3 regions of the Saccharopolyspora sp. NPDC003752 genome follow, and region 2 is predicted to be linked to each of the others. Evidence: riboswitches for the same ligand, from Rfam matches in the RefSeq annotation. Region 2 holds a riboswitch; each other region holds the start of a gene.

The links. A riboswitch is a leader RNA that binds a small molecule or an ion and turns the genes downstream of it on or off. The one in region 2 is predicted to bind S-adenosylmethionine.
Region 1: linked by a shared signal. The riboswitch ahead of thrC (threonine synthase) and the one ahead of ACWEV3_RS29800 (methionine ABC transporter ATP-binding protein) in region 2 are both predicted to bind S-adenosylmethionine.
Region 3: linked by a shared signal. The riboswitch ahead of ACWEV3_RS21230 (aminotransferase class V-fold PLP-dependent enzyme) and the one ahead of ACWEV3_RS29800 (methionine ABC transporter ATP-binding protein) in region 2 are both predicted to bind S-adenosylmethionine.

What each region holds. Positions count from the first base shown of each region.
Region 1 covers NZ_JBSGJZ010000001.1:402,402-412,168, forward strand. Annotated here, with positions in the region: gene ACWEV3_RS01960 (TSUP family transporter) at 1-137, opposite strand, end outside; gene rpsT (30S ribosomal protein S20) at 347-607, shown strand; gene holA (DNA polymerase III subunit delta) at 678-1,664, opposite strand; SAM riboswitch class I at 1,761-1,893, shown strand; gene thrC (threonine synthase) at 1,906-3,174, shown strand; gene ACWEV3_RS01980 (ComEC/Rec2 family competence protein) at 3,277-5,628, opposite strand; gene ACWEV3_RS01985 (helix-hairpin-helix domain-containing protein) at 5,625-6,188, opposite strand; gene ACWEV3_RS01990 (DegV family protein) at 6,528-7,385, opposite strand; gene ACWEV3_RS01995 (histidine phosphatase family protein) at 7,420-8,034, opposite strand; gene rsfS (ribosome silencing factor) at 8,031-8,429, opposite strand; gene nadD (nicotinate-nucleotide adenylyltransferase) at 8,617-9,240, opposite strand; gene ACWEV3_RS02010 (ferredoxin) at 9,527-9,748, opposite strand.
Region 2 covers NZ_JBSGJZ010000028.1:13,503-23,269, reverse strand. Annotated here, with positions in the region: gene ACWEV3_RS29820 (TatD family hydrolase) at 1-794, shown strand, start outside; gene ACWEV3_RS29815 (transglycosylase family protein) at 976-1,332, shown strand; gene ACWEV3_RS29810 (transglycosylase family protein) at 1,916-3,412, shown strand; gene rsmA (16S rRNA (adenine(1518)-N(6)/adenine(1519)-N(6))-dimethyltransferase RsmA) at 3,800-4,669, shown strand; SAM riboswitch class I at 4,845-4,932, shown strand; gene ACWEV3_RS29800 (methionine ABC transporter ATP-binding protein) at 5,177-6,193, shown strand; gene ACWEV3_RS29795 (ABC transporter permease subunit) at 6,190-6,873, shown strand; gene ACWEV3_RS29790 (MetQ/NlpA family ABC transporter substrate-binding protein) at 6,952-7,764, shown strand; gene ACWEV3_RS29785 (4-(cytidine 5'-diphospho)-2-C-methyl-D-erythritol kinase) at 8,107-9,063, shown strand; gene ACWEV3_RS29780 (ABC-F family ATP-binding cassette domain-containing protein) at 9,183-9,767, shown strand, end outside.
Region 3 covers NZ_JBSGJZ010000015.1:142,935-152,701, reverse strand. Annotated here, with positions in the region: gene ACWEV3_RS21260 (Re/Si-specific NAD(P)(+) transhydrogenase subunit alpha) at 1-765, shown strand, start outside; gene ACWEV3_RS21255 (NAD(P) transhydrogenase subunit alpha) at 803-1,108, shown strand; gene ACWEV3_RS21250 (NAD(P)(+) transhydrogenase (Re/Si-specific) subunit beta) at 1,105-2,484, shown strand; gene ACWEV3_RS21245 (hypothetical protein) at 2,783-3,082, opposite strand; gene ACWEV3_RS21240 (RluA family pseudouridine synthase) at 3,129-4,013, opposite strand; gene lspA (signal peptidase II) at 4,055-4,702, opposite strand; gene ACWEV3_RS21230 (aminotransferase class V-fold PLP-dependent enzyme) at 4,901-6,238, opposite strand; SAM riboswitch class IV at 6,279-6,394, opposite strand; gene ileS (isoleucine--tRNA ligase) at 6,543-9,692, opposite strand.

The sequences.
Region 1 (9,767 bases), on a different contig from region 2:
ATCGCGGGCAGCTGGATCAGGCCGCCACCGCCCACGATGGCGTCGACCGCCCCGGCCAGGAACGCGGCGCAGCAGAGGAACAACAGCCCGGCCAGGGAAAGTTCCGCGAATCCGGGCCAGTTCAACGCATCGAGCACGAAGAGTGACCCTATGGTCCGCAGGCGCGGGATCCGAGCCGATGTGACCGCCGTCGCCCGGTCCCGCCCGCCACCATCGGCGCAGGTGGCCGCTGTTAACATGGACGACCGTGCCGTGCGGCATTCCGCCGTGGAGGAAATCTGCCCTGGGGGCAGCGCCGACAACAGCGCGGCACGATCGATTCAACAGACTGAGAAGAGGCGCCACAGTGGCCAACATCAAGTCCCAGATGAAGCGGATCAAGACCAACGAGCTGGCCCGGCAGCGGAACAAGGCCGTGAAGTCCGCGGTCAAGACCGCCATCCGCAAGTTCCGCGAGGCCGCTGACGCCGGCGAGAAGGACAAGGCCATCGAGCTGCAGCAGGCCGCCAGCCGCGCGCTGGACAAGGCCGCCAGCAAGGGCGTCATCCACAAGAACCAGGCCGCGAACAAGAAGTCCGCGCTGGCGCAGCGCGCCAACCAGCTCTGAGCTGAGGCCGAGCTTCCGGCCCCCTTCCCGCACGGGGAGGGGGCCGTTTGCATTCACGGGAAAGCGCGGGTCACGAACGCTGGTTGCGGAGCTCCACGAGCCGGAGGACGGTCCGCTCCAGGGCGTAGGTGGCGTCGGCGGCCATGCCCTTGACCCCGGCGTTGACCTCCGCGACCGCCTGCAGCGCTTGCGCGAGGCTCGATGCGTTCCAGCCGCGGGACTGCGCCAGCGCCTTCTTCACCTTCCACGCGGGCATGCCGAGCTCGCCCGCCAGCCGGAACGGATCGTTCCGGCCGCCCGCTGCGGCGACCCGGCCGATGGTGCGCACCGAATCGGCGAGGGCATCGGCGATCAGCACGTGCGGAACGCCGAGCTGCACGGCCCACCGCAAGGCCTCCAGCGCCGCCGCCCGATCACCGGTCACCGCCTTCTCCGCGACCGCGAACCCGGTCACCTCCGCGCGCCCGCGGTGGTAGCGGCGCACCGCCGTCTCGTCGACCTTGCCGCCGGTGTCGGCGACCAGCTGCGTCGCCGCGGCCGACAGCTCGCGCAGGTCCGAACCGACCGATTCGATCAGCGCGACCACACCGGCCGCATCGGTCTTCCCGCCGGCCCGGCGCACCTCGTCGCGGACGAACGCCTCCCGCTCCGCGGGCTTGGTGATCTTGTTGCACTCGGTGACGCGCGCGCCGAGTTTGCGCAGCGCATTGGGCAGTTCCTTGGCGTGCTTCGACCGGCCGCCGCCGGTGTGCACGACGACGAGCGTGACGCCGTCCGCCGGCTGCCGGGCGTACGTCAGCAGCGCTTCGGCGATCTCCTTGCCCGCGTCCTGCGCGGACTCCACGGCCAGCACCCGGCCCTCGGCGAACAACGAAGGGCTGAGCAGCTCCGCCAGCTCCGGAGGAGTGAGTTCACTCACCTTCACCCGGCGCAGCTCGGCCTCCGGGTCCACGGCGCGGGCCGCTCCGACGGCCGCCCACAGCGCGCGTTCCACCAGCAGTTCTTCGTCGCCGATAACCAGATGCAGCGGATCGGGGACCACGGCCGGTGCGCTCATGCACGCATCGTCGCACGCACCCGCGACTGTCCCGCCATCTGGATCGTGCTGGCCAGAACCCGGCGCGGTCCACTAGCGTTGCCAGCACAACCGAATAGCTCATCCAGAGGGGCAGAGGGAACGGCCCGATGAAGCCCCGGCAACCGTTCGTCAGCGAATCGTGATTTCACCCGCGAGGTCTCTGACGAAAGCGGTGCCAATTCCGACCCGTCCGCGGGACAGATGAGGAGAGGACCTCGCGATGACCGCTGCTGCCCATGCCCAGAATTCGGCGAAGAAGACCTACGACCTGGGCAATGCCGTCGAACTGGTGTCCAAGGAAGAGGGCCACCGGCAGCCGCTGGCCCCGGAATTCGTCTCCTTGGAAGACTTCTCCCCGCTCGAGGTCGCGTACGACTTCGGCCGGATCCGCCGCGAGGACATCGAGGCCGGCCCGCGTTCCATCTGGCGCTACAAGCAGCTGCTCCCGGTTCCCTCCAACGTCGAGGAGCACCCGAACACCGACCCGGGCTGTACCCGGCTGATCCGGGCCGACAACCTCGCGAAGGCGTTGGGCGTCAAGCGGATCTGGATCAAGGACGACACCGGCAACCCGACCCACTCCTTCAAGGACCGCGTCGTCGCGGTGGCGCTGGCCGCCGCCCGCGAATTCGGCTTCAAGGTGCTGGCCTGCCCCTCCACCGGCAACCTCGCCAACGCGGTGGCCGCAGCCGCGGCCCGCGCCGGCTGGGACTCGGTGGTGCTGGTGCCCAAGACCCTGGAGCGCGCCAAGATCCTGATGAGCGCGGTCTACGACGGTTCGCTGCTGGCCGTCGACGGCAACTACGACGACGTGAACCGGCTGGCCACCGAGCTCGCCGCCGAGCACGAGGACTGGGCGTTCGTCAACGTCAACGTCCGGCCCTACTACTCCGAAGGCTCGAAGACCCTGGCCTTCGAGGTCGCCGAGCAGCTCGGCTGGCGCATCCCCGAGCAGATCGTGGTGCCGATCGCCTCCGGCTCGCAGCTGACCAAGGTCTACAAGGGATTCAACGAGCTCGGCCAGGTCGGCCTGGTGGAGCCGAGCCCGGTGCGGATCTTCGGTGCGCAGGCCACCGGCTGCTCCCCGGTGTCGACGGCGTACAAGAACGGCCACGACGTGGTCCAGCCGGTGCGGCCGGACACCATCGCCCGGTCGCTGGCCATCGGCGCTCCCGCCGACGGCCCCTACGTGCTCGACATCGTGCGCAAGACCGGCGGCGCCATCGAGGACGTCACCGACGACGAGGTCCGCGACGGCATCCGGCTGCTGGCGCGCACCGAGGGCATCTTCGCCGAGACGGCCGGTGGGGTCACCGTGGCCACGGCGAAGAAGCTCATCGAGGCGGGCAAGATCGACCCCGACGCCGAGACCGTGCTGCTGATCACCGGTGACGGCCTGAAGACCCTGGACGCGGTGCAGGACCAGATCGGCCCGAAGGCCACCGTCGCGCCGACCACCGAAGCGGTCAACCAGGCGCTCGGCCTCTGAGCCGACCTGACGACCTGGTTCGAGGGCGTGGCGTCACCGCACGGCGGTGGCGCCGCGCTTTCGTCCACAAGGGACGACTGCGGACGCTCGGGTCGCCTCGTCCTACGACTCGCCTGCGCGCAGCGGGTCGCCCCGGGCTGCGTAGCGGGGGCCATGCGGGCCGGGCAGGATCGCGATATCTCCTTCCTGGTCGGTGCGCAGCACTTTCGTGCCCGCACGGGTGAGGTTGTCGACGATGAACGGGCTGGGGTGCCCGTAGGTGTTGCCGGCGCCGACGCTGATCACGGCCAGCCTCGGGCGCACTGCTTGCAGGAAACGCGGTGTGGTGTAACGGGATCCGTGGTGCGGGACCTTGAGCACATCGGCCCGGAGATCCGCACCGGAGGACACCAGCCGCCCCTGCCCGGGCAGTTCGACGTCGCCGGTGAGCAGAACCCGGCCGGCCGGGGTGGTCGCCAGCAGCACGATCGACGCGTCGTTGGCGTCGTCGGCCGACTGTGTGCGGGCCAGCACCGGGTCCGGGCCGAGCACGTCCAGGACGAGCCCCGGCCAGACCGCGCGCTGCCCGGACAACAGCGGCACGACCGGAACCCGGTGCGCGCGGGCATCCCTCTCGACGTCGTCCATCGCCCACGCCGGCTGCCGCAGCGGTCCGATCGCGACCGCGTCGACGGGGATCTTCCCCATCAGCGCGGCGAGCCCGCTCACGTGATCGGCGTGCAGGTGGGTGAGCACCGCCAGCGGGATCCGGCGGATCCCGAGCCGCCGCAGGCATTCCGCGGCCCGTTGCGGATCCGGCCCGGCGTCGACCACCACCGCCTCGTCCGGGCGACCGGTGGCCAGCACCAGCCCGTCGCCCTGGCCGACATCGCAGGCGACCATGCTCCAGCCCGGCACCGGCCAGCCGGGCAGCACGGTGCGCACCGGCACCACGACCAGCACCAAGAGCAGCAGCCCCACCGCGACAACCAGGCGAATCCGCTTGCCGCGCAAGGCGATCAGCCCGACCGCCGCGATCACCGCGAGCGCGGTCCCGCCGACGGCGCCCGAAGGCCAGTCGAACGCCGCGCCGGGAACCGCCGCCGCCCGCTCGGCGACCAGGATGATCCACTCCAGCTCCGGCGCCGCCAGCCGGCCGAACACGCCGGCCGACCAGGCCGATACCGGCGCCACCACGGTGGCCAGGACGCCGAACACCGTCGCCGGTGCGACGACGGGCCCGGCCAGCATGTTCGCCGGCACCGCCACCAGGCTGACCTCGCCGGAGAGCGCCGCGATCAGCGGAGCCGTGACGACGTGCGCCGCCAGCGGCACGGCGATCGCTTCCGCCAACCCGATCGGCACTCCCCTCGCCCGCAGCGCCGATGACCACACCGGCGCCAGCAGCACCAGCCCGGCGGTCGCCGCGACCGACAGCGCGAACCCCGCACTGGTCGCCAGGTCGGGCAGGAGCAGCAGCAAGCCGATCACGCTCGCGGACAGCGCCGGCAACGCCGACCGCTGCCTGCCCAGCACCAATGCGAGCAACGTGATCGCGCCCATCACCGCCGCGCGCAACACGCTCGGTTCCGGTCCGGCCAGGACGACGAACCCGACGAGCGCCGCGCCCGCACCCACGGCCGACATGACCGGCCCCGCGCCGACCAGGTGCAGCAGCACCAGCACCGCGCCGCACACGATCGCCAGGTTGGCACCCGAAACCGCCGTCAGGTGAGACAGCCCGGCGGTCTCGAAGTTCTGCTCCACCTCCGGCGGCAGCCGACCGGTGTCGCCGACCACCAGCCCCGGCAGCAGCCCCGCGGCGGCCGGGCCGAGCACGTCGGCCGAGACCCGCCGCAGGCCGTCCCGCAAGTCCTCCGCGACGCGCTGCCAACCCGGCGCGGCCGCGACGTCGGCCGGTGGGCCGAACACCTGGAAAGCCGCGACCGCGAGCTCACCGGCACGCGGCGGGGAGACCTTGCCGGTCGCCGTTACCTGTTGTCCGGCAATGAGGTTCCGCCACTGCTCGGTCGGGACCAGCAGCACCACCGCGCCGCCTGCCCGCACCCGACGCCCGGCCAACTCGCCTGCCTGCAACTCGGCGCGGACCAACGACCTGTCCGCCGCTCGCCGGGCTCCGAAGGACGCACCGCGCAACGGGGTCGGCGCGCTCGTCAACGTGACTCGCAGCGTCGCCCGTTCGCCGTGTCCGGCGGCCAGCCGCACCGGATGGTGCTCAACGGTGTGGACGCGAACCGCGATCCCGGTGGCGGCAACGCCCGCCAGCAGCAGGACCACGAGGGCACCCCTGGCGACCGGCCGGGCGCGTACCGCCTTCCACGCCAGCGGCGCGGCCAGCAGGGCGAGCAGCGCCACGACCGCGGCCGGAACCCAGCCCGCCAGCAATCCGGTCAACGTCACGGCCCAGACCGCGAGCGCGGCCGGGACCAGGCGCAGGTCGAGTCTCGCGATCACACCCGCACCACCTCCCGCAGCCGGTCGAACCGGGTTTCGCCGATCCCACCGACCTCCTTCAGCTGCTCCACCGAGTCGAAGCGGCCGTGTTCGGCCCGCCACTGCACGATCCGCTTGGCGGTGACCTCGCCGATGCCTGGTAGTTCATCGAGTTCGTCCTCCGTCGCGATGTTCAGATCGACCTTCCCGTCGCCGCCGGGTTGTCCGGGCTGCGGCGCCCCCGGCACGGCGACGTAGAGCTGCTCGCCGTCGGTCAGCCGGCGGGCCAGGTTGAGACCCGTCAGATCCGTGTCCGGCAGCGGGCCACCGGCCGACGCGACGGCGTCGGCCACCCGGGCACCCGGCGGCACGGTGACCAGGCCCGGGCGAGTCACCCGGCCGACGACGCTGACCACGAGCTCCGGCGGCGCCGCCGTCGTGACCGGGGCCGGCGGCACCACGATCGGCGGCGGCGCGGGTTCCGCCGTGGGCTGACCGGCCCACGTCACGGCCACGATGCAGACCAGCACCACCAAGGACACCAGGGCGAGCGCGAGCACGCCGATTCGGCCGGGGTCCACTCTGGACCTCAGCAGGGGCTCGGGTAGCCACCTCTCGGCCAGCCGCCGCCAAGGCGAGCCGGATCCGGTATCCGGTGGCGGCGCCGAGTAGTTCGGACCGGCGCGCTCCGCCGGATCATCACGGGACGCATGCCGCTGCAGGGTCTGAAGCCTGCTTCGCGGATCTAGTTCTTCGAATTCGTCTGCACTGGAACGAAAACTCCGGATGTCAAACATGCGGTCGACGGTAGAGCAGACGAAAGTCGTTCCGCAGCTTTATTTTTCGCGGATAAGACCACTGTGGATCAAATCAGCGCCGGATTCAGCTCGAAGGTGTGGAATCCGCCAGCCGAAAGGTTTTCAGGCGTCCGAACGCCACCCGTTCGGGAGCACCACGACACCCACAGCGCCCGGCCCGATGTGCGCGCCGATCACCGCGCCCACCTCCGAAACGACGCAATCCACCGAATCACCGAGCTCGGCCCGGATCTGACCGGCGAGCCGCTCGGCGCGCTCCGGCGCGGCCAGGTGGTGCACCGCGATCGCGGCCCGGGAATCCGCCGCGCGCAACGAAATCTCCAGCAACCGGGCCATCGCCCGGGTGGTCGTGCGCACCTTCTCCAACGCGTCGATGCGACCGTCGTGCACGTGCAACAGCGGCTTTATGGCCAACGCGGTGCCCAACACCGCCGCAGCGGTCCCGATCCGCCCGCCACGCCGCAGGTATTCCAAGGTCTGCACGGAGAACAACGTCGTCGTGCGCTCGGCGGTCGAAGCCGCGACGCGCTCCACCTCGGTCAGCACAGCACCCGACTTCGCCGCCTCGGCGGCCGCGAGCACCGAAAAACCCAGCCCCATCGCGGTGGACCGGGAATCGACGACCCGGACCCGCTCGGGGTCGACCTCGCGCGCGGCCAGCCGCGCCGCGTCCCAGGTGCCCGACAGCTGCCGCGACAGGTGCACCGCGACCACGCCGTCGGCGCCGCCGTCCAACGCGTCCTGATATGCCTGCGCCAGTTCCTGCGGCGTCGCACCAGCAGTGGTGACCCGGTGCTTGCGGTCGAAAGCGCGCGCGAGATCGCCGGGACCGAAATCCGACTCGTCGACCGCGGCGGCCCCATCCACGCTGACGTGCAACGGAACGGTCCGCACCGCGTACTGCGCGGCGTATCCCGCCGGCAGGTACGCCGTCGAATCGGTGACGACTGCAATGGGCACGCCGCAACCCTACGACGTCACGGGCAGAACGCGATCAGCCCTCGACCCCGGCGTTGAAGGCGACCAGCCGCCAGCGACCGTCGTCGCCGCCGCGCCGCTTCAGCACGACCCAGCGGCAGTTGCCGATGCCGCCCAGACCCGGCCACAGGTCCAGCGGCAAGCCGACCAGCTTGGCGGTCAGCGCGGTGATCAGCCCGCCGTGCGCGCACAGCAACGCGGAGCCGTGCGGCTGCCCGTCGAGCTCCTCGACGACCTCCAGCGCGCGCTCGGCCACCTCGACGCGGGACTCGCCGCCCGGCGGCGCCCACGTCGGGTCCGCGCGCCACGTGCTCAAAGCCCCGGGCCAGTCCTGCTCGACCTCCGCGACGCTGAGCCCCTGCCACTCCCCGAGGTGCGTCTCGCGCAGCCGCTTTTCCAGCCGCACCGAAGCCCCGCTGACCTCGGCGAACGCGGCCGCCGTCGTGCGGGCCCGGTTCAGGTCGGAGCTGAGCGCGGCGTCCGGGGCGAACCGGGCGATCGCCGGCGCCGCGCGCCGGGCCTGCTCCTGACCGGTCTCGGTCAGCGAGCTGTCGAGATGCCCCTGCATGCGGCCCGTCGCGTTGTAGTCAGTCTCCCCGTGCCGCCAGAGCACCAGCTGGTCGAGGCTCACGATTCGGCGTCCGGCGAGTCCGCCTCGGCGGGCGCGTTCTGGTCCTCGAACTCGATCCGCGGGCAGTCCTTCCACAGCCGTTCCAGCTGGTAGAAGGCGCGCTCGTCGGAGTGCTGGACGTGCACCACGACGTCGACGAAGTCCAGCAGGACCCACCGGCCCTCGCGCGCGCCTTCTCGGCGCACCGGCTTGGACCCGGCGGCGCGCAGCTTCTCCTCGACCGCGTCGACGATCGCTTCGACGTGCCGCTCGTTGGGCGCGGATGCGATCAGGAAGCAGTCGGTGATGACCAGCTGCTCGGAGACATCGAGCAAGACCACGTCGGTGGCCTTCTTGTCCGCCGCGGCCTGCGCCGCGATCAGAGCCAGCCGTCGGGCGTTCTCGGTGGCTGCCACGTCACTCCTCTCGGGTGGGTCCGGTGTGCGACCCACGCCGGGTAGAGGATAGCCAGCCCGCCCCGCACCAGGCCGAACCCGCCTCCACGGCCACCGAGCCGGACATCCACGTCCGAAGCATGTCACTCCCGGAACACCAGAAGTCCCACCTGGTCAAACAGGCGCGGGAACGAGGACTCGCCGCCGGTCAGGACGGCGACGCCGGTCCCCACTCGGTTCCGGAGTCGTCCCGGTACAGGCCTCGCTTGGTGATGTACTGCACGATTCCGTCCGGGACCAGGTACCAGACCGGCAGGCCCGCCCGGACCCGGTCCCGGCAGCCGGTCGACGAGATCGCCATCGCCGGGATCTCCACCAGCGACACCGCCCCCGCGGGCAGGTGGGCGCCGTTGAGCGAGTAGCCGGGCCGGGTCACGCCGATGAAGTGCGCCAGGTCGAAGAGCTCTTCGACCCGGTGCCAGGACAGGATCTGCTCCAGCGCGTCCGCACCGGTGATGAAGTACAGCTCCGCGTCCGGGAACTGCTCGTGCAGATCCGTGAGGGTGTCCGCGGTGTAGGTCGGGCCGCTTCGGTCGATGTCGACGCGGCTGACCAGGAATCGCGGGTTGGACGCGGTGGCGATCACCGTCATCAGGTAGCGGTCCTCGGCGGGGCTGACCACCTCGTGGCTCTTCTGCCAAGGCTGGCCGGTGGGCACGAAGACGACCAGTTCCAGGCCGAACTGGGCCTGCACCTCGCTGGCCGCGACCAGGTGTCCGTGATGAATGGGATCGAAGGTGCCACCCATGACCCCGATCCTGCGACGAGACATAGCTGCCAAGCCTAGGAAGTCGACGTTCCGCGGTGGTCGGCGGGGCGTGCGTCGTACATCACCCCGGCTGTGGGGCCCGGCTCGCACTCCCCTGCGAACCGGGCCTCACGCCACGCCGACCGTGGAGCCCGGCCCACGCTCCCCCCTGAGCCGGGCCCCACGGCCCTGCACGACCCTCGGCGGCTGGGGGCCCACCTCGGGTCGCCGGCGCTGCCATTTCTCAGGCGCGCACCGGTGTGACGCGCGGATCCGGGCACCCATGACGCGGGCACGAATGTGTCCTACGTCACTCTTCCGGGGCCACTACGTCGCCGGTCTCGGCGTCCTTGACCAGGATCGCCTCCACGGGGCAGGACTCCGCCGCGTCGACCACCTGGTCGGCCGGGTCCACCGCCGCGCTCCTGGCGCAGCCGTACCCGTCCACCAGCTCGAAGTGATCAGGCGCGACACCGGCGCACATGCCGGAACCGATGCAGGTGTCCGCATCGACCTCGATCGTCCAGCTCATTGCCCACCTCTTCCAGTCA
Region 2 (9,767 bases):
CGCTGCCCGCGCCCGCGGTCGACGCGCACACCCATCTCGACGCTTGCGGCGCGAAGACGCCCGACGAGGTGCGCGCCATGGTGGACCGCGCGCAGGCCGCCGGGGTCGGTCGGGTGGTGACCGTCGCCGACGACATCTCCTCCGCCGAGTGGGCCGTCGAGGCGTCCACTTGGGACGACCGGGTGTTCGCGGCGGTGGCGCTGCACCCCACCCGGACGAAGGACTTCGACGACGCCGACCGGCAGGTGCTGGAGCGGCTCGTCGCGCACCCCCGGGTGGTCGCGGTCGGCGAGACCGGGCTCGACTACTACTGGGACTACTCGCCGCCGGAGCCGCAGCAGGAGGCCTTCCGCTGGCACATCGACCTGGCCAAGCGCGTCGGCAAGCCGCTGATGATCCACGACCGCGAGGCGCACCAGGACATCCTGCGGATCCTGGCAGAAGAGGGCGCCCCCGAAACCGTGGTGTTCCACTGCTTCTCCGGGGACGCCGAGTTCGCCCGGTCCTGCGTGGACGCCGGCTACGTGCTGTCCTTCGCCGGGACCGCGACCTTCCGCAACGCCAACGCCAAGGCGCTCCGGGAGGCCGCGCAGCTGGTGCCGCTGGACCAGTTCGTGGTGGAGACGGACGCCCCGTTCCTGACCCCGCACCCGTTCCGCGGACGCCCGAACGAGCCGTACTGCGTCAATTACACCCTTCAGGATCTTGCCGAACTCCGTGGAATGACGCTTGAAGAACTCGTGGTGGCGACCACCGCCACGGCCGAGCGAGTGTTCCGGCTCGATCAGGCGTAACCCCACCCGTATTCCTTTCACTCGCAGTTCTTTGCTATTGCGCGCCGAATCGCGCCCGCTTGCAGTCCGCTACGTCGTCCCTACCGTCCACTTCGGAAGCCGGGATGGGGGCCAGCACCCCGAAATTCCGCCCCGCTGGGCGGAGAACCTCCTACCCGGAGGCACGGCAGTCAGGATTGCGATGAAGTTCGGTTTGTTCGCGAAGGCGACGGTAGTGGCGAGCATCGTGGTCTGCGGTGCGGCGCCGATGGCGGCGGCGTCTCCGAGCGCGCCGCCAGCCGCGCGGGCGGGCGTCTGGGACCGGCTCGCGAAGTGCGAATCGGGCGGCAACTGGGCCGCCAACACCGGCAACGGCTACTACGGCGGCCTGCAGTTCAACCGCCGGACCTGGGCCGCGCACGGTGGCAACCGGTTCCACAAGTTCCCGCACCGGGCGTCGCGGGAGCAGCAGATCGTCATCGCGGAGGCGCTGCGCGTGGCGCGCGGCGGCTTCGGAGCCTGGCCCGCGTGCGCGCGGAAGCTGGGCCTGCCGCGATGAGGTGATCAACTCGCTGCGGGGCACAGATCCCTCGGGTGAGGGGAGGGAGGCCCGGCCCGAGCGCGTTGAGTGCTCGGGCCGGGTCCGGTTCCCGGCCCGGAAACCGCGTGCCGGTCATGGAAACCGCAGGTGTCGGGGGCGTGTGATATGTCACCCAAGAGCCTGGTCGCCCAGTTAACGGGGCGGCGACGGTACCCCCGAACGGACCAAATGCGGGCGATCTCGCTTACTGATCGTGCTCGGTTGCTCGGCAAATCAGTGTAACGCAGATCACAAGCCCGATCGGGGTCCTTGGCTGGCTGCATTGATCACGCTAGAGTCTCGGCCTCGTAACCGATGACAACCAGTCATGGGGAACGCCCGTAAGTCTCGCCGGTGTACGTCGGGGAAGCGGGCCGTGGGCAACGGAGCCTCGGTCGGCTAGGACGGCGCTTGGCTGCGGGAGTCGGATACAGACACGAAGCACGAAGGTTGTGTGCACGCGAGGAGCGAGGGAGTTGAGCGACGACATGGGTCTCGCCCGACGCCACCTCCGCTCCGCATCACGCGAGCGCGACTTCCGCCTTCGGGAGGTAACGACCCTGTGAACGGACGCGGCGAGCCCAGCTATCCCGGCCATGCCTACCGGTCGGACGACGGCTACTGGGCCGAATCCTTCGAGCCTGCGACGGACTGGTTCACCCCGGTCCAGGCCGAGCAGCACACCGCAGTCGGACTCCTGGACCGCCCGGAGCCGCAGCGGTACCCGGCCGAGGACCACCCGAGCTTCCCGCCGGGCTCGCTCGAGATCACCCCGGCGGACATCTACGACGTTCTCGGCCCGGACGCCGCGGACATGCTCGCGACCGCCGAGATCGACGTCGACGAGGTCATCCGGCTGATCAACGCCGAGACCACGGTGCTGCCGCCGCTGGTCATCCCGGACGCGTTGCCGGAGGCGGAGGAGGACGACACCCCGCCGCAGGAGGTCGTCGACGCGATCGCCACCTGGAAGCGGCGCTTCCTCAAGGGCGCGGTGGCCGGCGTGCTGCTCACCCTCACCGGCACCGGCGGCGCGGCCGCCGCGATGGACAAGTCGGTGACCGTCGAGGTCGACGGGCACGAGCGCACCGTCAGCACCTACGAGGGCACCGTCGCCGACGTGCTCGAGGACGAGGGCATCGCCGTCGGCCAGCACGACGCGCTGAGCCCCTCGCCGCAGGCCAAGGTCAGCCACGGCGACACCATCACCCTCGACCGCGGTCGGCTGCTGAAGCTGACCGTCGACGGCGAGCCGCGCGAGGAATGGGTCCGCTCGGTCACGGTGGACCAGGCGCTGCGCCAGCTCGGCGTGCAGGCCGACGGGGCGTGGCTTTCCGCCGACCGCACCATGGCCGTGCCCGAGCAGGGCCTGGACCTGGTCGTCAAGACCAGCAAGAACATCACCGTCATCGACGGTGGCAACGAGCCGCGGCAGCTGACCACGACCGCCGTCAACATCGACGAGCTGGTCAAGGAGCAGAAGCTCGAACTCGGCCCCGAGGACACGATCACGCCCGGCGGCGACCAGCGGCTGGTCACCGGCGCCGAGATCCGCATCGACCGCACCGGCAGCATGGTCATCAACGTGACGATGCCGGTCGCGCCCCCGGTGCAGGAGATCGTCGACAACACGATGTTCAAGGGCGAGGAGCGGGTCGAGTTCCCCGGCGTGCCCGGCGAGAAGATCGTGTTCACCCGGGTCACCACGCGCAACGGCGACGAGATCGGCCGGGAAGCCGTCGGCGAGAAGATCACCAAGGAAGCGCAGCCCAAGGTCGTGCGCGTCGGCGGGAAGCAGCCGCCGAACAGCGGGGTCTGGGACAAGCTGGCGCAGTGCGAGGCCGGCGGCAACTGGGCGATCAACAGCGGCAACGGCTACTACGGCGGCCTGCAGTTCAACAAGTCCACCTGGGACGCCTACGGCGGCGACCAGTACGCGCCGTACCCGCACCAGGCGAGCCGCGAGCAGCAGATCGCGGTCGCGGAGAAGGTCCGCGCGGCCCGCGGCGGCGGCTACGGAGCCTGGCCGGGCTGCTCCTCCAAGCTGGGCCTCAGCTGACAAGCGGTATTCCAGACGCATTTTGCGTGACGGTGCGGGTGGCGGAACCTCAGACGCCGCCTGGACTCCGGGATCCCCGACACACGTATGTCCAATACGACGCGTCGGGGCTGTCCTCGCCAGACGACGTCTGAGAACCCGCAGCGGTGCTAGTTGCGTGCGTGGGCTAAGCGGCTACGCCGCTTGCGGCGGCTTTCGATCACGCGGACTGGGCGTCGCGCTCGCGGTCGAGCGGATGGTCGAAGCGGCTTCGTCCGGGTGTCGATCATGTGCGTTGCGCGAAATGAAGGGCGCCTCTCGCCGGATGGTCCGGTGGTAGGTGCCCTTCGTGGTTCTGCTGGTCGGGGTGCGGGGACGGTGGCTTCGGGGCGCGGGTAGTTTTTCCGTGTGGACGACCAGCAGGCGACTCTGCTCGGCCCGGCCGACGTGCGCCGGTTGGCCGAGGAGCTCGACATCCGCCCGACGAAGAAGCTCGGCCAGAACTTCGTGCACGACCCGAACACGGTGCGCCGCATCGTGGCCTCGGCGTCGGTCACGGCGGACGACGTCGTGCTGGAGGTCGGCCCCGGCCTGGGCTCCCTGACGCTCGCCCTGCTCCCGGCCGCCGGTGCCGTGACGGCCGTCGAGATCGATCCGGTGCTCGCGGCGCGGCTGCCGCGCACCGCCGCCGAGTTCGCCCCGGCGCTGGCCGACCGGCTCACCGTGATCGAGGCCGACGCCCTGCGGGTGACCGCCGCGGACTTCCCGGCGCCGCCGACCGCGCTGGTCGCGAACCTGCCGTACAACGTCGCCGTGCCGGTGGTGCTGCACCTGCTGGCCGAACTGCCGAGCCTGCGGCACGGCCTGGTCATGGTGCAGTCCGAGGTCGCCGACCGGATGGCCGCCAAGCCGGGCAGCCGGGTCTACGGCGTGCCCAGCGCCAAGGCCGCGTGGTACGCCGACGTGCGGCGCGCGGGTCCGGTGCCGCGCAAGGTGTTCTGGCCGGTGCCCAATGTGGACTCCGGGCTGGTGTCGTTCGAGCGCGTCGAACCGCCGTCGACCGCGCCGCGCGCGGAGGTCTTCCGGGTGGTGGACGCGGCGTTCGCCCAGCGGCGCAAGACGTTGCGCGCCGCGCTGTCCGGCTGGGCCGGGTCCGCGGCGCGCGCGGAGGAAGTCCTCCGGGCCGCCGGGGTGGATCCGTCGATTCGCGGTGAGCAGTTGGAGATCGCCGACTTCGCGCGCATCGCGGAGGCCGCGGCTACCGAGAGCGGTCGCTGAACCACCCGTCCGGGCGCTTGCCAACCGAGGTCGATCCACTACTCGGAGTCACTGAGAACACCTGGCGCGCCAGGAAAATTCCCGCTCGTCCGGGTGTGTGATTTGACAGACGATTTCGGAAAGTGACGACTATCAACTTGCGCTGGAATCCGCCAGTGGGTTCTACTATTCGGGAAATCCATCCCGAGCGGCCGAGAGACCTGGCTCCGCGACGCCGCAGCAACCACCCGATGGGCAGGTGCTAACGCCAGGACCGATGGAGTTGTTGTGGATTCCAACGCGCTGTTAGCCAGCCCGCCTGCGGGTCAGACCCGAGCTCAGCTGGCCCGATCCCGGCAGAACCACATCCGGAGGCTGCTGACGCAGCGTCGCGTCATCGACCACGGGCGTCGCACCACCACCGCCTGTCGTCGCGAGATGTGACCCAGCTCTTCCTCCCTTTCCGAAGTTCCTTGGCCTGCCGCCCTGTCGTGCGCGCGGCCGTCGCGAGCTGATGTGGAGCCGATCGTGATCACAGTTGAGAACCTGACCAAGTCCTTCCAGCACAACAACGGAACCGTCCGCGCCCTCGACGGCGTGTCGATGGAGGTTTCGGCCGGTGCGGTGTGCGGGGTGGTCGGTCCGAGCGGGGCCGGCAAGTCGACCCTGGCCCGGTGCATCGCGCTGCTGGAGAAGCCGGACGGCGGCGCCATCCGCGTCGACGGCACCGACCTCGTTTCCCTCGGCGGCAAGGCGCTTCGCGCGGCGCGTCGCCAGATCGGCGTTGTGCCGCAAGGCGATTCGCTGCTGCGCCAGCGCACCGCCGCGGGCAACGTCGCGTTGCCGCTGGAAGCGGCCGGTGTCAGCGGCCCGCAGCGGCGCACCCGCGTCGGCGAGCTGCTGGACCTCGTGGGCCTGACCGATAAGGCCTCCGTCTACCCCGACCAGCTCTCCGGCGGGCAGCGCCAGCGGATCGCGGTGGCGCGTGCGCTGGCCGCCAAGCCGTCGGTGCTGCTGGCCGACGAGCCGACCTCGGCGCTCGACCCGAGCACCACCGACTCGGTGCTCACGGTGCTGGACCGCGCCCGCGCCGAACTGGGCGTCACCGTGCTGGTGGTCACCCACGACATGGCCGTGGTGCGCAAGATCGCCGACGACGTCGCGGTGCTGGAGGACGGCCGGGTGGTCGAGCACGGCAAGGTCATCGACCTCGTCGCCGAGCCCGGCAGCCGGGTGGGCGACACGCTGCTGCCCGGCACCGACCAGGGCGATTCGCTGCGGCCCGGCGGCCGGCACGACGTCGTCGCCGAGGTCGTGCTGGTCGGTTTCGCCGCGGTCGGCGCGTTGCTGCCGGAGGCCGCCGGCCGGTTCGGGGTCGAGCTCGCGATCCTGGGCGGCGGGTTGACCAGGCTGGGTGACACGCCCGTGGCGAAGTTCAAGGTGGGCCTGACCGGCGAGCGAGCCGAGGCGGCCCTGAAGTGGATGGTCGAGCGGGACGCGCATGTGCGACGCGCCCCGGTGTGCGTTGACGGAGCTGCTGCGTGAGTGATGTGACCCCCTGGTCGGAGGTCCTTGGAATTCTTGGTGAAGCGACGATCGACACGCTCTACATGGTGTTGGTGTCGACCCTGCTGGCGGTGCTGGGAGGCCTGCCGCTCGGGGTGCTGCTGCACCTGACCTCGCCGGTCGGCCTGAACCCGAAGCCCGTGCTGTACCGGGTGCTCGGCGTGGTCGTCGACGTGGTGCGTTCGGTGCCGTTCGTCGTTCTGCTGGTGGTGCTGGCGTCGTTCACCCGGCTGCTGATCGGCACGTCGATCGGCAGCACCGCGGTGATCGTGCCGCTGACCATCGGCGCCATCCCGTTCTTCGCGCGGCTGACGCAGAACGCGTTGCGCGAGGTCAGCTTCACCGTGGTCGAGGCTGCGATCACGACCGGATCGAGCAAGCTGCGGATCGTGTGGACGGTGCTGCTCGGCGAGGCGCGGGCCGCGCTGGTCGGCGCGGTCGGCGTCACCGCCGTGGCGCTGGTCGGCTATGCCGCGATGGCCGGCGCGATCGGCGGCGGCGGGCTGGGCACGACCGCGATCCAGGACGGCTACCAGGGCTACGACGACCGGATCCTGTGGGGATCGGTGGTCGTGCTCGGCGTGCTGGCCTTCGCGATGCAGCTGATCACCGACCGGACCGCGAAGCTCGTCGACCGGCGCCGGACCGCGACGAGCTGACCTCGTGGGCGACGCCCACCCGAACCTCTTCCTGCTTGGGACGACCTCCCAACCACTGTCCAGAAAGGACGAACTCTGATGCGTTTGCGTTTTGCCGCCCTGGTGGCCGCGGCCGGCGTGGTGCTGGCCGCGTGCGGAGGTGGCGGCGGCCAGGCCTCCTCGGACCCGAACGCCCCGCTGCGGGTCGCGGTCAGCCCGACGCCGCACGGCGAGATCCTGCAGTACGTCAAGGACAACCTGGCGAAGCAGGCCGGGCTCGACATCGAGATCGTCAAGTTCGACGACTACAACCGGCCGAACGAGGCCGTCGCGCACGGCGAGCTGGAGGCGAACTACTTCCAGCACCAGCCCTACCTGGACGAGTACCGCAAGCAGCGCGGCGGCGACTTCGTCTGGATCCAGGCCGTGCACCTGGAGCCGCTCGCGGTGTACTCCAACAAGGTCAAGTCGCTGCAGGAGGTCCAGGACGGCGCGACGGTCACGCTGTCCAACGACCCGGCGAACCAGTTCCGCAGCCTGAAGCTGCTGGAGCAGGGCGGCCTGATCAAGCTCAAGCCGGACGCCGCGGTGGGCACCCGGTTGGAGTCGGCGATCGCGGAGAACCCCAAGAACATCAAGTTCAAGGACCTGTCGCCGGACCAGCTGCCGCGCTCGGTGGACGACGCCGCCGCCGCGGTGGTCAACGGCAACTACGCGATCAAGGCGAACCTGCAGAACCCGGTCCTCGTGGAGAGCCCGGAGAACAACCCGTACGCCAACGGCCTGGTGACCAGCCCGGCGCTGGAGAAGGACCCGCGGATCCAGAAGCTCGCCGAGCTGCTGCGGTCCCAGCAGGTCAAGGACTTCATCAACCAGAAGTACGGCGGCGTCGCGGTCATCCCGGCGGCCTGATCGCAGCATCCGCGCTGGAGGGCGCTTCCCGGCGAGTTGATCGCCGGGAAGCGCCCTTCACCGCATTTTCCGCTTTGTTCTTGAAGCGGCGGAGCCGCTTAGCCCACGCACGCAACTAGCACCGCCGCGGGTTCTCAGGCTGTGCCCACCCCGACGGGGTTCTTGGCGAGGACAGCCCCGACGCGTCGTATTGGGCATACGTGTGTCGGGGATCCCGGAGTCCAGGCGGCGTCTGAGGTTCCGCTACCCGCACCGCTCCGAAAGGTGGGCTGGATAGGCTCTTATACGCAGGGAAGTCGGCGGCGGGGTTTCCTCTACACGTACGCTCTAAGAGTGCTCTCCGTGGTTCCTACACCCATCACCGTTCGCGTCCCGGCCAAGGTGAACCTGCACCTGTCGGTCGGTGACCCGCGCCCGGACGGCTACCACGAGCTGGTCACCGTCTTCCAGGCGCTGTCGATGACCGACGAGGTCACCGTGCTGGTCGCCGAGGAACCCGGCATCGACGTGCACGGCGATGGTGCGGACTCGGTGCCCACCGGCCCCAGCAACCTGGCTTGGAAGGCCGTGCAGCTGCTCGCCGAGCACAGCGGGCGCGATCCGGAAGAGCCCGGGGTGCGGCTGTCGATCAACAAGGGCATCCCGGTCGCCGGCGGGATGGCCGGCGGCAGCGCCGACGCGGCGGCGACGCTGCTGGCGCTGAACCACCTCTGGCGGCTGGAGCTGGGGCGCGACGACCTCAGCGAGATCGCCGCGAAGCTGGGCAGCGACGTCCCGTTCTCGCTGCAGGGCGGCACGGCGCTGGGCACCGGCCGCGGCGAGCGGCTCGTGCCGGTGCTGGCGCGGCACACCTTCCACTGGGTCATCGCGCTCGATCGCCGCGGGCTGGGCACGCCCGGCGTCTACACCGAACTCGACCGGCTGCGGGCGGAGTCGAAGCCGAACCGCGTCGGGGAGGTCGAGCCGCTGCTGGAGGCGCTGGCCTCCGGAGACCCGCGGCAGCTCGCCCTGCTGCTGGGCAACGACCTGCAGGCGGCGGCCGTGTCGCTGCGCCCCGGGCTGCGGCGCACGCTGCGCGCGGGAGTGCAGGCGGGCGCGCTCGCCGGGATCGTGTCGGGCTCGGGCCCGACCTGCGCCTTCCTCTGCACCGACGCGGATTCGGCGGTCCGGGTGGCGGCCGAGCTCTCCGGCGCGGGCGTGTGCCGCACGGTCCGCGTCGCCCACGGTCCCGTCCCGGGAGCCCGGGTGGTCTCCGAGGAGCCCGCTCACCGCCCCACCCCGCCCCAGGTCCACGCCTGAAGTGCAGTTTCAATTGAAACTGCGCGCCTAGGACCCCGGTCTGCAGTTTCAATTGAAACTCGGGTCGGGACCCCAGCCCGTGATCACGCAACGCAGTTGATGGAGTAGACGAACACCCGATGGTGAACCTGGTCAATCTGGAATCGGTCAGCAAGAGCTATGGCGTGCGCCCGCTGCTGGACGGCGTCTCGCTCGGGGTCTCGGCGGGGGAGCGCATCGGGGTCGTCGGCCTCAACGGCGGCGGCAAGACCACGCTGCTGGAGGTGCTCGCCGGCCTCGCGGAGCCCGACAACGGCCGGGTCAGCCAGAGCCGCGACCTGCGGATGGCCGTCGTCACGCAGCGCACCGAGCTGCCCGCCGACTCCACGGTGCGCAACGCGGTGCTCGACCCGCACGGCTTCAGCGCCGAGCACGAATGGGCCGCCGATCCGCAGGTGCGCTCGGTGCTCAGCGGCCTCGGCATGACCCGTCTCGGCCTGGACACCCCGGTCACCGACTTCTCCGGCGGCGAGCGCCGCCGCGTCGCGCTGGCCGCCGCGCTGGTGCGCGATCTGGACCTGCTGGTGCTGGACGAGCCGACGAACCACCTGGACGTCGAGGGCGTGCACTGGCTGGCCGATCACCTGCTGGAGCGCAAGTGCGCGCTGGTGATCGTCACCCACGACCGCTGGTTCCTGGACACCGTCTGCAACCGCACCTGGGAG
Region 3 (9,767 bases), on a different contig from region 2:
GCCGGGGTGCGGGGCTTCGCGCTGGAGTCGGTGCCGCGCATCTCCCGGGCCCAGTCGATGGACGCGCTGTCCTCGCAGGCCAACGTCGCGGGCTACCGGGCGGTCCTGCTGGCGGCGAGCGAATGCACCCGGTTCTTCCCGATGCTGACCACCGCGGCGGGCACCGTGAAGCCCGCGTCGGTGCTGGTGCTCGGCGTCGGGGTGGCCGGTCTGCAGGCGCTGGCGACCGCGAAGCGGCTCGGCGCCCGCACCACCGGCTACGACGTGCGACCGGAGGTCGCCGACCAGGTGCGCTCGGTGGGCGCCAAGTGGCTGGACCTGGGCGTTTCGGCGGTCGGCGAGGGCGGCTACGCCCGGGAGCTGACCGACGACGAGCGCGCCGAGCAGACCCACCGGCTCAACTCGGCCATCGCCGGTTTCGACGTGGTGATCACCACCGCCCTGGTGCCGGGCCGGCCGGCCCCGAAGCTGGTCCCGGCGGAGGCGGTGCGCCGGATGCGGCCGGGCAGCGTGATCGTCGACCTGGCGGGCGCGACGGGCGGCAACTGCGAGCTCAGCGAGCCGGGGCGAACCGTGGTCGGCCACGAGATCACCATCGCGGCGCCGCTGAACCTCCCGGCGAGCATGCCGGAGCACGCCAGCGAGCTCTACGCCCGCAACGTGCAAGCTCTCCTGGAGCTGATGCTCGTCGACGGCCGCCTCGCCCCCGACCTCACCGACGAGGTCCTCGCCGCCGCCTGCATCACCTGTCCGGACCCGGCATGAGCATCAACGATTCCATGGGCGAACGGGAGGAGGGGCGATGTTCCTGGCCGATCTCGCGGTCCTGGTGCTGGCGGGGTTCGTCGGCTTCGCGGTGATCTCGAAGGTGCCGAACACGCTGCACACACCGCTGATGTCCGGCACCAACGCCATCCACGGCATCGTGCTGCTCGGCGGCGTGCTCGTGCTCGGATCCGGGGTGGAGGACCTCGGCTCGCAACTGCTGGCGCTGGTGGCCATCGTTTTCGGCACCATCAACGTCGTCGGCGGATTCCTGGTCACCGACCGGATGCTGGGCATGTTCAAGCGGAAGCCGGAGCCGACGCGGAAGGGTGCCGACAAGTGATCACCCTGCGCTCGGTGCTCTACATCTTGGCGTTCGCGCTGTTCATCTACGGCCTGATGGGGCTGACCGGCCCGCGCACCGCGGTCCGCGGCAACGCGATCGCGGCGGCGGGCATGGTGGTCGCCGTCGTCGCCACGCTGCTCACCCCGGGCCTGGGCAACTGGTGGCTGATCGTGCTGGGCCTGGCGCTCGGCACGGTCATCGGCGTGCCCGCCGCGCGGCGGGTGAAGATGACCGCGATGCCGCAGATGGTCGCGCTGTTCAACGGCGTCGGCGGCGGCGCGGTGGCGCTCACCGCGTGGGTGGAGTTCCGGGAGACCACCGGGTTCCAGGGCGAACCGGCGTTCGTGCCGATCTCGACGCTGTTCGCGGCGATCGTCGGCTCGATCTCGTTCTGGGGATCGCTGGTCGCCTTCGGCAAGCTGCAGGAGATCGTGCCGGGGCGTCCGATCACCGTCGGCCGGCTGCAGATGCCGCTGAACGTGCTGCTGCTGGCCGGGGCGATCGGCTGCGCCGTGGCGATCGGCCTCGGCGGCACCGCGGAACTGCTGATCGTGGCGGTGCTGGTGCTGGCCGGGCTGGCCGGGATCGCGGTGGTGCTGCCGATCGGCGGGGCCGACATGCCGGTGGTGGTATCGCTGCTCAACGCGTTCACCGGGCTGTCGGCGGCCGCGGCCGGGCTGGCGCTGGGCAACACCGCGATGATCGTGGCGGGCATGCTGGTCGGCGCGTCCGGCTCGATCCTCACCGACCAGATGGCCAAGGCCATGAACCGGTCGATCCCGTCGATCGTGGCCGGCGGTTTCGGCGGCGGCGCGGCCGCGGCCCCGGCGGCCACCGACGGCACGGTCCGCTCGGTCAGCGCGGCCGACGTGGCGATCCAGCTGGCCTACGCCGGGCAGGTGATCGTGGTGCCCGGCTACGGCATGGCGGTCGCGCAGGCCCAGCACGCGGTGCAGGACATGGCGAAGTTGCTGGCGGACAAGGGGGTTGCCGTCGACTACGCGATCCACCCGGTGGCGGGCCGGATGCCCGGCCACATGAACGTGCTGCTCGCCGAGGCCGACGTGCCCTACGAGCAGCTCAAGGAGATGGACGAGATCAACGACGAGTTCGCCCGCGCGGACGTCGCGCTGGTGATCGGCGCCAACGACGTCACCAACCCGGCGGCTCGCACCGACCCGAACTCGCCGATCTACGGCATGCCGATCCTCAACGTCGACCAGGCGAAGGCGATCGTCGTCCTGAAGCGCTCTATGCGCGCGGGCTTCGCGGGCGTGGACAACCCGCTCTACACGGACCCGAAGACGACGATGCTCTTCGGCGACGCCAAGGCCTCGGTGCGAGAAGTGGTCGAAGAGCTCAAGGCGCTGTAGAGCTTTTCTCCGAACTCCTTTTGCCTGGCGGTGCAGGTGGCGGCCCCCCTGCGGGAGTTACGGCCGCCGCCTGGACTCCGGGATCCCCGACACACGTATGTCCAATACGACGCGCCGAGGCTGTCCTCGCCAGACGACGTCTGAGAACCCGCGACGGTGCCGGCTGCGTAGGTGGGCTAAGCGGCTACGCCGCTTCAAGAACAAAAGCCGACGCGTCACCCAAGTCGAAACAGCCGCTGTAGGGCGTGAGCCAACCCAGGGGCCGTGAGTCTCTTCCTGCCACGGCTGCCCGAAGGGCTCATGACTCCTTGCCGCGGCGGAAGATGTTCAGCGGGTTGTTGCGCTTGGGGCGTTCCGGCTTGGTGCGGCTGCGGTACTCCAGCGTCGGCCAGTCCCCCGCTTCGCCCCCCGCCTGGTTCGGTTCCGGCGCGCCGAGCACCGACGGCGCCGCCTTCCCCACGTCCTCCGCGCTGATCACGTCGCCGAGGCTGGTGAAACCGGCCGGCGGCGTGTCCGCGTCGGCTCCGGCGTCGAACACCGGCATGCCGCTGGGTGGCGTCGGTGCATCCGACCCGTCGAACGACCTCGACTGTGCCATCAAGCCCCCTTGCTCGTTCACAGGCTTGTCCGCCACCGTACCCGGCTCAGCCGTCCTGACCGCGGAGCTCGTCCAGCGCGTGCTGCAGGTCGGCGGGGTAGTCGCTTTCGAACGTGACCCAGCCGCCGGACGGGTGCTCGAAGGAGAGGCTGCGCGCGTGCAGCCACTGCCGGGTAATGGCGAGTCGTCGGGCCAGCACCGGGTCCGCGCCGTAGGTCAGGTCGCCGACGCAGGGGTGCTTGATCGCCGCGAAGTGCACCCGGATCTGGTGCGTGCGCCCGGTTTCCAGCTTCACGTCCACCAGCGACGCCGCGCGGAACGCCTCCACCGTCTCGTAGTGGGTGACGCTGGGCTTGCCGCCGGTGACGACCGCGAACTTGTAGTCGTGGCGCGGGTGCCGGTCGATCGGCGCGTCGATGGTGCCGCGGCTCGGGTCCGGATGCCCCTGCACCACCGCGTGGTACCGCTTGTCCACGGTGCGTTCCTTGAACGCGCGCTTGAGCACCGAGTACGCGTGCTCGCTCTTGGCAACGACCATCACACCCGTGGTGCCCGCGTCCAGGCGGTGCACGACGCCCTGCCGCTCCGAGGCTCCGGAGGTCGCGATGCGCACGCCCGCGGCGGCGAGCCCGCCGACCACGGTCGGCCCCTCCCAGCCCGGGCTCGGGTGCACGGCGACGCCGATCGGCTTGTCGACCACGACGATGTCGTCGTCCTGGTGCAGGATCCTGAGCCCGTCCACCGGCACCGCGACGACCTGCAGCGGCTGCTGCGCCGGCGGCAGCGTCACCTCCAGCCAGGCCCCGGCGACCAGCCGGTCCGACTTGCCCGCCGGGTTGCCGTCGACCAGCACGTCACCGGACTCGGCCAGCGAGGCGACGGCGCTGCGGGACAGGCCGAGCAGCTTCGACAGGCCCGCGTCGACCCTCATGCCGTCCAGCCCGTCGGGAACCGGCAGCGTCCGAAGATCGCTCACGACTGCGCTGCCTTCTTCTTGCGGTGCACCGTGCCGTCGTAGTCGCGGCCCAGCAGCGACATCAGCACGACCAGGATGCCGCCGCAGACGATGCAGGAGTCGGCGACGTTGAACACCGGCCACACCGCGCCGCCCGGCGCGAACACCGACAGGAAGTCCACCACGTGCCCCTGCAGCGGTCCGGGGGCTCGGAAGATCCGGTCGACCAGGTTGCCGCAGGCACCGCCGAGCACCAGGCCGAGCCCCACCGCCCAGCCCGGCGAGCGCAGCTTCGGCGCCAGCCAGATGATCACGCCGACGACCGCGATGGCGAGCAGCGCGAGCAGCCAGGTCATGCCGGTGGCCAGCGAGAACGCGGCACCGGGGTTGCGCAGCACGTCGAGGTAGAGCAGGCCGCCGAACAACTCGACCGGCTGCTCGCCCTCCAGGTTGGCGACCACGGCGACCTTGGTGAGGATGTCGATGGCCAGGGCCACCACGGCGACCCCGCCCAGCAACCCGAGCAGCTTCCCGGAGGCGCGCTTGGGCGGCTCCACCGCCTCGGCCTGCGTCTCGGGTGCCTGTTCCGCGGGGGTCGGCTCGGTGCCCGCCTGCTCTGCTGAGGACTCCCTCGGGGAGGACTGCTCGGTGCTCACGCCAGCCATTGTCCCTGAACCCGCCCGCACGCGGTCCGGCAGGACCACTCCCCGCGATGCGCCCTTGAACACACCGTCACCCCGAGGCCGGCACCCCTGCGTCCCGCTTCGCCCACGAGGCCCCGTTTCCACTGGTCAAGTACCGTGAGCGCATTGGGGTGCCAGAACGCCCCAAAACGCTCACGGGCAGGCAGAGCCGGGTCCCGGTCAGCCGAGGAAGTCCGGCAGCGGGCGCGGGTCGTTGACCGGCACCCAGCGGCCGTCGACCTGCTCGTAGCGCCAGACCGGACCCACTGCCACCAGCCGCCGCAGCGCGTTCACCAGGCGGTCGATGTGCTCCGCCGTCGTGCCCAGCCCGACGCTGACGCGCACCGCGCGGTCGGCGTCCGAGCCCGCCCGCGAGAGCAGCCGCCGCGTGGCCACGTGCGCGCAGAACAAGCCGTCGCGGACGCCGATGCCGTGCTCCGCGGAAAGCGCCGCGGCCAGCAGGCCGGGGTCCTGACCGTCGATGGTGAAGCTCACCACGCCGACCCGGTCGTGATCGGCGTCGAACAACCGCAGCTCGCGCAGCCCTGGCACGCCGCGCAGCCCGGCCCGCAGCCGGCGCAGCAGCGTCTCCTCGTGCTCGACGACGTCCGGCCAGTTGGCCGCGAGGGTCTCGCAGGCCTTGGCCAGCGCGTGCACGCCGACGGTGTTCGGCGAACCGGCCTCGTGCCGCTCCGGCCCGGTCGTCCAGCTGACCGACCGCTCCTGCACCAGCCGGGTCGCGCCGCCGCCCGCCAGGTACGGCTCGGCGGCGTTGAGCCAGTCCGCGCGGCCGATCAGCGCGCCCGCGCCGAACGGGGCGTAGAGCTTGTGCCCGGAGATCGCGACGTAGTCGACATCGAGCTCGCCGATCCGCACCGGCCGGTGCGGCGCGAGCTGCGCGGCGTCCAGCACGGTGCGCGCCCCGCGCCGCCGCGCTGCCTTCGCGAGCTCGGCGACCGGCCACACCTCGCCGGTGACGTTGGAGGCGCCCGTGATCACCGCCAGCCGCGGCCCCTCCGGGCATTCGGCCAGCGCGGCGTCGAGCGCGGCGACCGCGTCCGCCGGGGTCTCCGGCGCGGGCAGGCGGCGCACCCGCGGACCCGACCAGGGCAGCAGCGCGGCGTGGTGCTCGGTGTCGAAGACGACGACGGAGGTGCCGCGCGGCAGCGCCCGCCCCAGCAGGTTCAGGGCATCGGTGGTGTTGCGGGTGAAGATCACCGAGTCGGTTCGCCGGGCGCCGACGAAGGTCCGGAGCTTGTCCCGGGCGCCCTCGTATACCCGGGTGCACACCTGGGAGGCGAACCCGGCGCCGCGGTGCACGCTCGCGTACCAGGGCAGCAGCTCGTCCACTGCCGACTGCACCGGCTCCAGACAAGGCGCGCTCGCCCCGTGATCGAGGTTCGCGTATCCGATGTGCTCGCCGGTGACCAGCGGGACCTGCAGCGAGCGGCCGACGACAGCGGGGATCCGGTAGTCCACATCGGACTGCTTCGGGATGTCGATGACGGCAGAAGACATGACGGCCTCCTCGGGGGCCTCATCGGACCCGCCCAGGAGGGGTCCGCGCTTGCCGGATCGCCCTGCACGACCGGCCAGGTCCTCACCCGGGGCACCCCACCGCGGTTGGAGGGTTGCCGGCCAGCAAGCCGGGGCTTGACGCTGGCGCTCATGACCTTCGACTACGGACCTTAGGAAACCGCCGCGGCGCCGGACAACAGTGATCCCGGATCGTGGGAGCGGCCTTGGTCACACCGACCCCGGGAAGCGCGAAGGGCGCTTCCCGCCGGGAAATCCGGTGGAAAGCGCCCTCGACCTCGCGGGATCAGGCCTTGGTGACACCGATCTTGATCTCGGTGCCGTCACCGACGGTACCGGTGAAACCGTCCGCCACGTCGCCGGACTCGACCGCGTTCGCCAGCGTTTCGGCGGCGATGAACTCGCGGTGCTCGGCGACGGCCGACAGGACCTCGGCCGGGGCCGAGATCGCCACCGCGATCCGGTCGGAGACCTGGAAGTCCGCCTCCTTGCGGGCCTGCTGGACGACGCGGACCACGTCGCGGGCCAGGCCCTCGGCCGCCAGCCCCGGGGTCACCTCGGTGTCCAGCACCACCAGGCCCTTGCCGCCGGGCAGCGCCGAGGCCGCGCCGGGGTCGGTGGAGACCAGCCGCTCGTCGAACTCGTTCTCCTGCAGCTCGATGCCCGCCGCGACCACGGTGCCGCCGGTACGCTGCCACTCGCCCGACTTCACCGCCTTGATCACCTTCTGCACGTCGCGGCCCAGCCGCGGACCGGCGGCCCGCGCGTTCACCGCGATCTCGAAGTGACCGTGCGCGGCGACGTCGGTGCTCAGCTCCAGGTCCTTGACGTTGACCTCGTCGCGGATCAGGTCCGCGAAGGGCCGCAGCGCCTCCGCGTCCGGGGTGGCGACCACGAGCTTGGCCAGCGGCAACCGCACCCGGAGGTTGTTGGACTTGCGCAGCCTCGACACCGACGAGCACACCTGGCGCACCTCGTCCATCGCGGTCACCAGCGCGGCGTCCGCGGGCAGCTCGTCGACCAGCGGCCAGTCCGCCAGGTGCACCGAGCGACCGCCGGTCAGCCCGCGCCAGACCGCCTCCGCGGTCAGCGGCAGCATCGGCGCCACCACCCGGCAGGTCACCTCCAGCACGGTGTGCAGCGTGTTGATCGCGTCCCGGTCACCCGCCCAGAAGCGGTCGCGGGACCGGCGCACGTACCAGTTGGTCAGCACCTCCAGGAAGTCCCGCACCTCCGAGCAGGCACCCGCGAGGTCGAACGAGTCCATCGCGGACTGCACGTCGCCGACCAGCTCGTGCGTCTTGGCCAGGACGTACCGGTCCAGCACGTGCTCGCTGTCCACCTTGGACTCGCCGGAGACGCCCTCGGCGTTTGCGTACAGCGCCAGGAAGTACCAGGAGTTCCACAGCGGCAGCACCGCCTGGCGCACCGCGTCCCGGATGCCGCGCTCGGTGACCACCAGGTCGCCGCCGCGCAGGATCGGGCTGGCCATCAGGAACCAGCGCATCGCGTCGGAGCCGTCGCGGTCGAAGACCTCGTTGACGTCCGGGTAGTTGCGCTTGGACTTCGACATCTTCAGGCCGTCGTCGCCCAGCACGATGCCGTGCGCCAGCACGTTGGTGAACGCCGGCCGGTCGAACAGCGCCGTCGCCAGCACGTGCAGCAGGTAGAACCAGCCGCGGGTCTGGCCGTTGTACTCGACGATGAAGTCGCCCGGGTAGTGGTGCTCGAACCACTCCGAGTTCTCGAACGGGTAGTGCACCTGGGCGAACGGCATCGAGCCGGATTCGAACCAGCAGTCCAGCACCTCCGGCACCCGGCGCATCGTCGACTTCCCGGTCGGGTCGTCCGGGTTCGGCCGGGTCAGGTCGTCGATCTCCGGGCGGTGCAGGTTCGCCGGCCGCACCCCGAAGTCGCGCTCCAGCTCGTCCAGCGAGCCGTAGACGTCGGTGCGCGGGTAGGCCGGGTCGTCGGAGACCCACACCGGGATCGGCGAACCCCAGTACCGGTTGCGGGAGATGTTCCAGTCGCGGGCGTTCTCCAGCCACTTGCCGAACTGGCCGTCCCGGATGTGCCCCGGCACCCAGTTGATCTGCCGGTTCAGCTCGACCATCCGGTCCTTGAACTGGCTGACCGCCACGAACCAGGAGGACACCGGACGCTGGATGAGCGGGTTGTCGCAGCGCCAGCAGTGCGGGTACGGGTGGTCGTAGGTCTCGTGCCGCAGCAGGAGCCCGGCGTCCTTGAGATCGCGGATGATCTGCTTGTTGGCGTCGAAGATGTGCTGGCCCTCGTAAGGCGGAGCCTCGGCGGTGAACTTGCCGTGGGCGTCGACCGGGACCGCCAGCTCGACATCCGCCGCATCGGTGACGGCCTTGTCGTCCTCACCGAACGGCGCGATGTGCACGATTCCGGTGCCGTCCTCGGTGGTGACGAACTCCCCGGGCAGCACCTGGTGGGCATTGCGGTTGCCGACGAAGAAGTCGAACGGCGGTGTGTAGCGGACACCGAGCAGGTCGGCCCCCTTGACCCGCTCCACCACGTGCTCGGCCACGTCCTCGCCGAGCTCCCGCGCGTACGCGCCGAGCCGCGCCTCGGCCAGCACGTAGCGCTCGGTGGCGTTGGGCGGCGCGACCAGCACGTAGTCCACGTCCGGGTGCACGGCCGCTGCGAAGTTCGACGGCATGGTCCACGGGGTCGTCGTCCACACCAGGGCCAGCGCGCCGTCGAAGGCCTTGCCCGGCGCGTTGAGCCGCAGGCCCACGGTCACCGCCGGGTCCTGTCGCTGGCGGTAGACGTCGTCCATCTTGGTCTCGGTGTTGGACAGCGGCGTCTCGCACCGCCAGCAGTACCAGAGCACCCGGAAGCCCTCGTAGACCAGACCCTTGTCCCACAGGGTCTTGAAGGCCCACATGACGCTTTCCATGTAGTCCAGGTCGAGCGTCTTGTAGTCGTTGTCGAAGTCCACCCACCGGGCCTGCCGGGTGACGTAGTCCTCCCACTCGGCGGTGTAGCGCAGCACCGAGGCCCGGCACGCGTCGTTGAACGCGGCGACGCCCATCTGCTCGATCTCGGACTTCGACGTGATGCCGAGCTGCTTCTCCGCCTCCACCTCGGCGGGCAGCCCGTGGCAGTCCCAGCCGAACCGGCGCTCCACCCGGCGGCCGCGCATGGTCTGGTAGCGCGGCACCACGTCCTTGACGTAGCCGGTCAGCAGGTGCCCGTAGTGCGGCAGCCCGTTGGCGAACGGCGGCCCGTCGTAGAAGACGAACTCGTTGGCGCCGTTGGCGCCGGCCTCGCGGGCCTGCACCGAGGCCCGGAAGGTCTTGTCGTCGGCCCAGAAATCCAGCACCTGGCGCTCGATCTCGGGGAACACGGGCTGGGCTGCCACGCCGCGCTCACCGGCGTCGCCGAACTGAACCTTGGGATAAGCCATCGCGGTTGTGCTCCTCGCGGTGTGTCGTTTCCGCCGCACGGTCACCGAAACTCCGGTGCCCACGCGGGGACGACA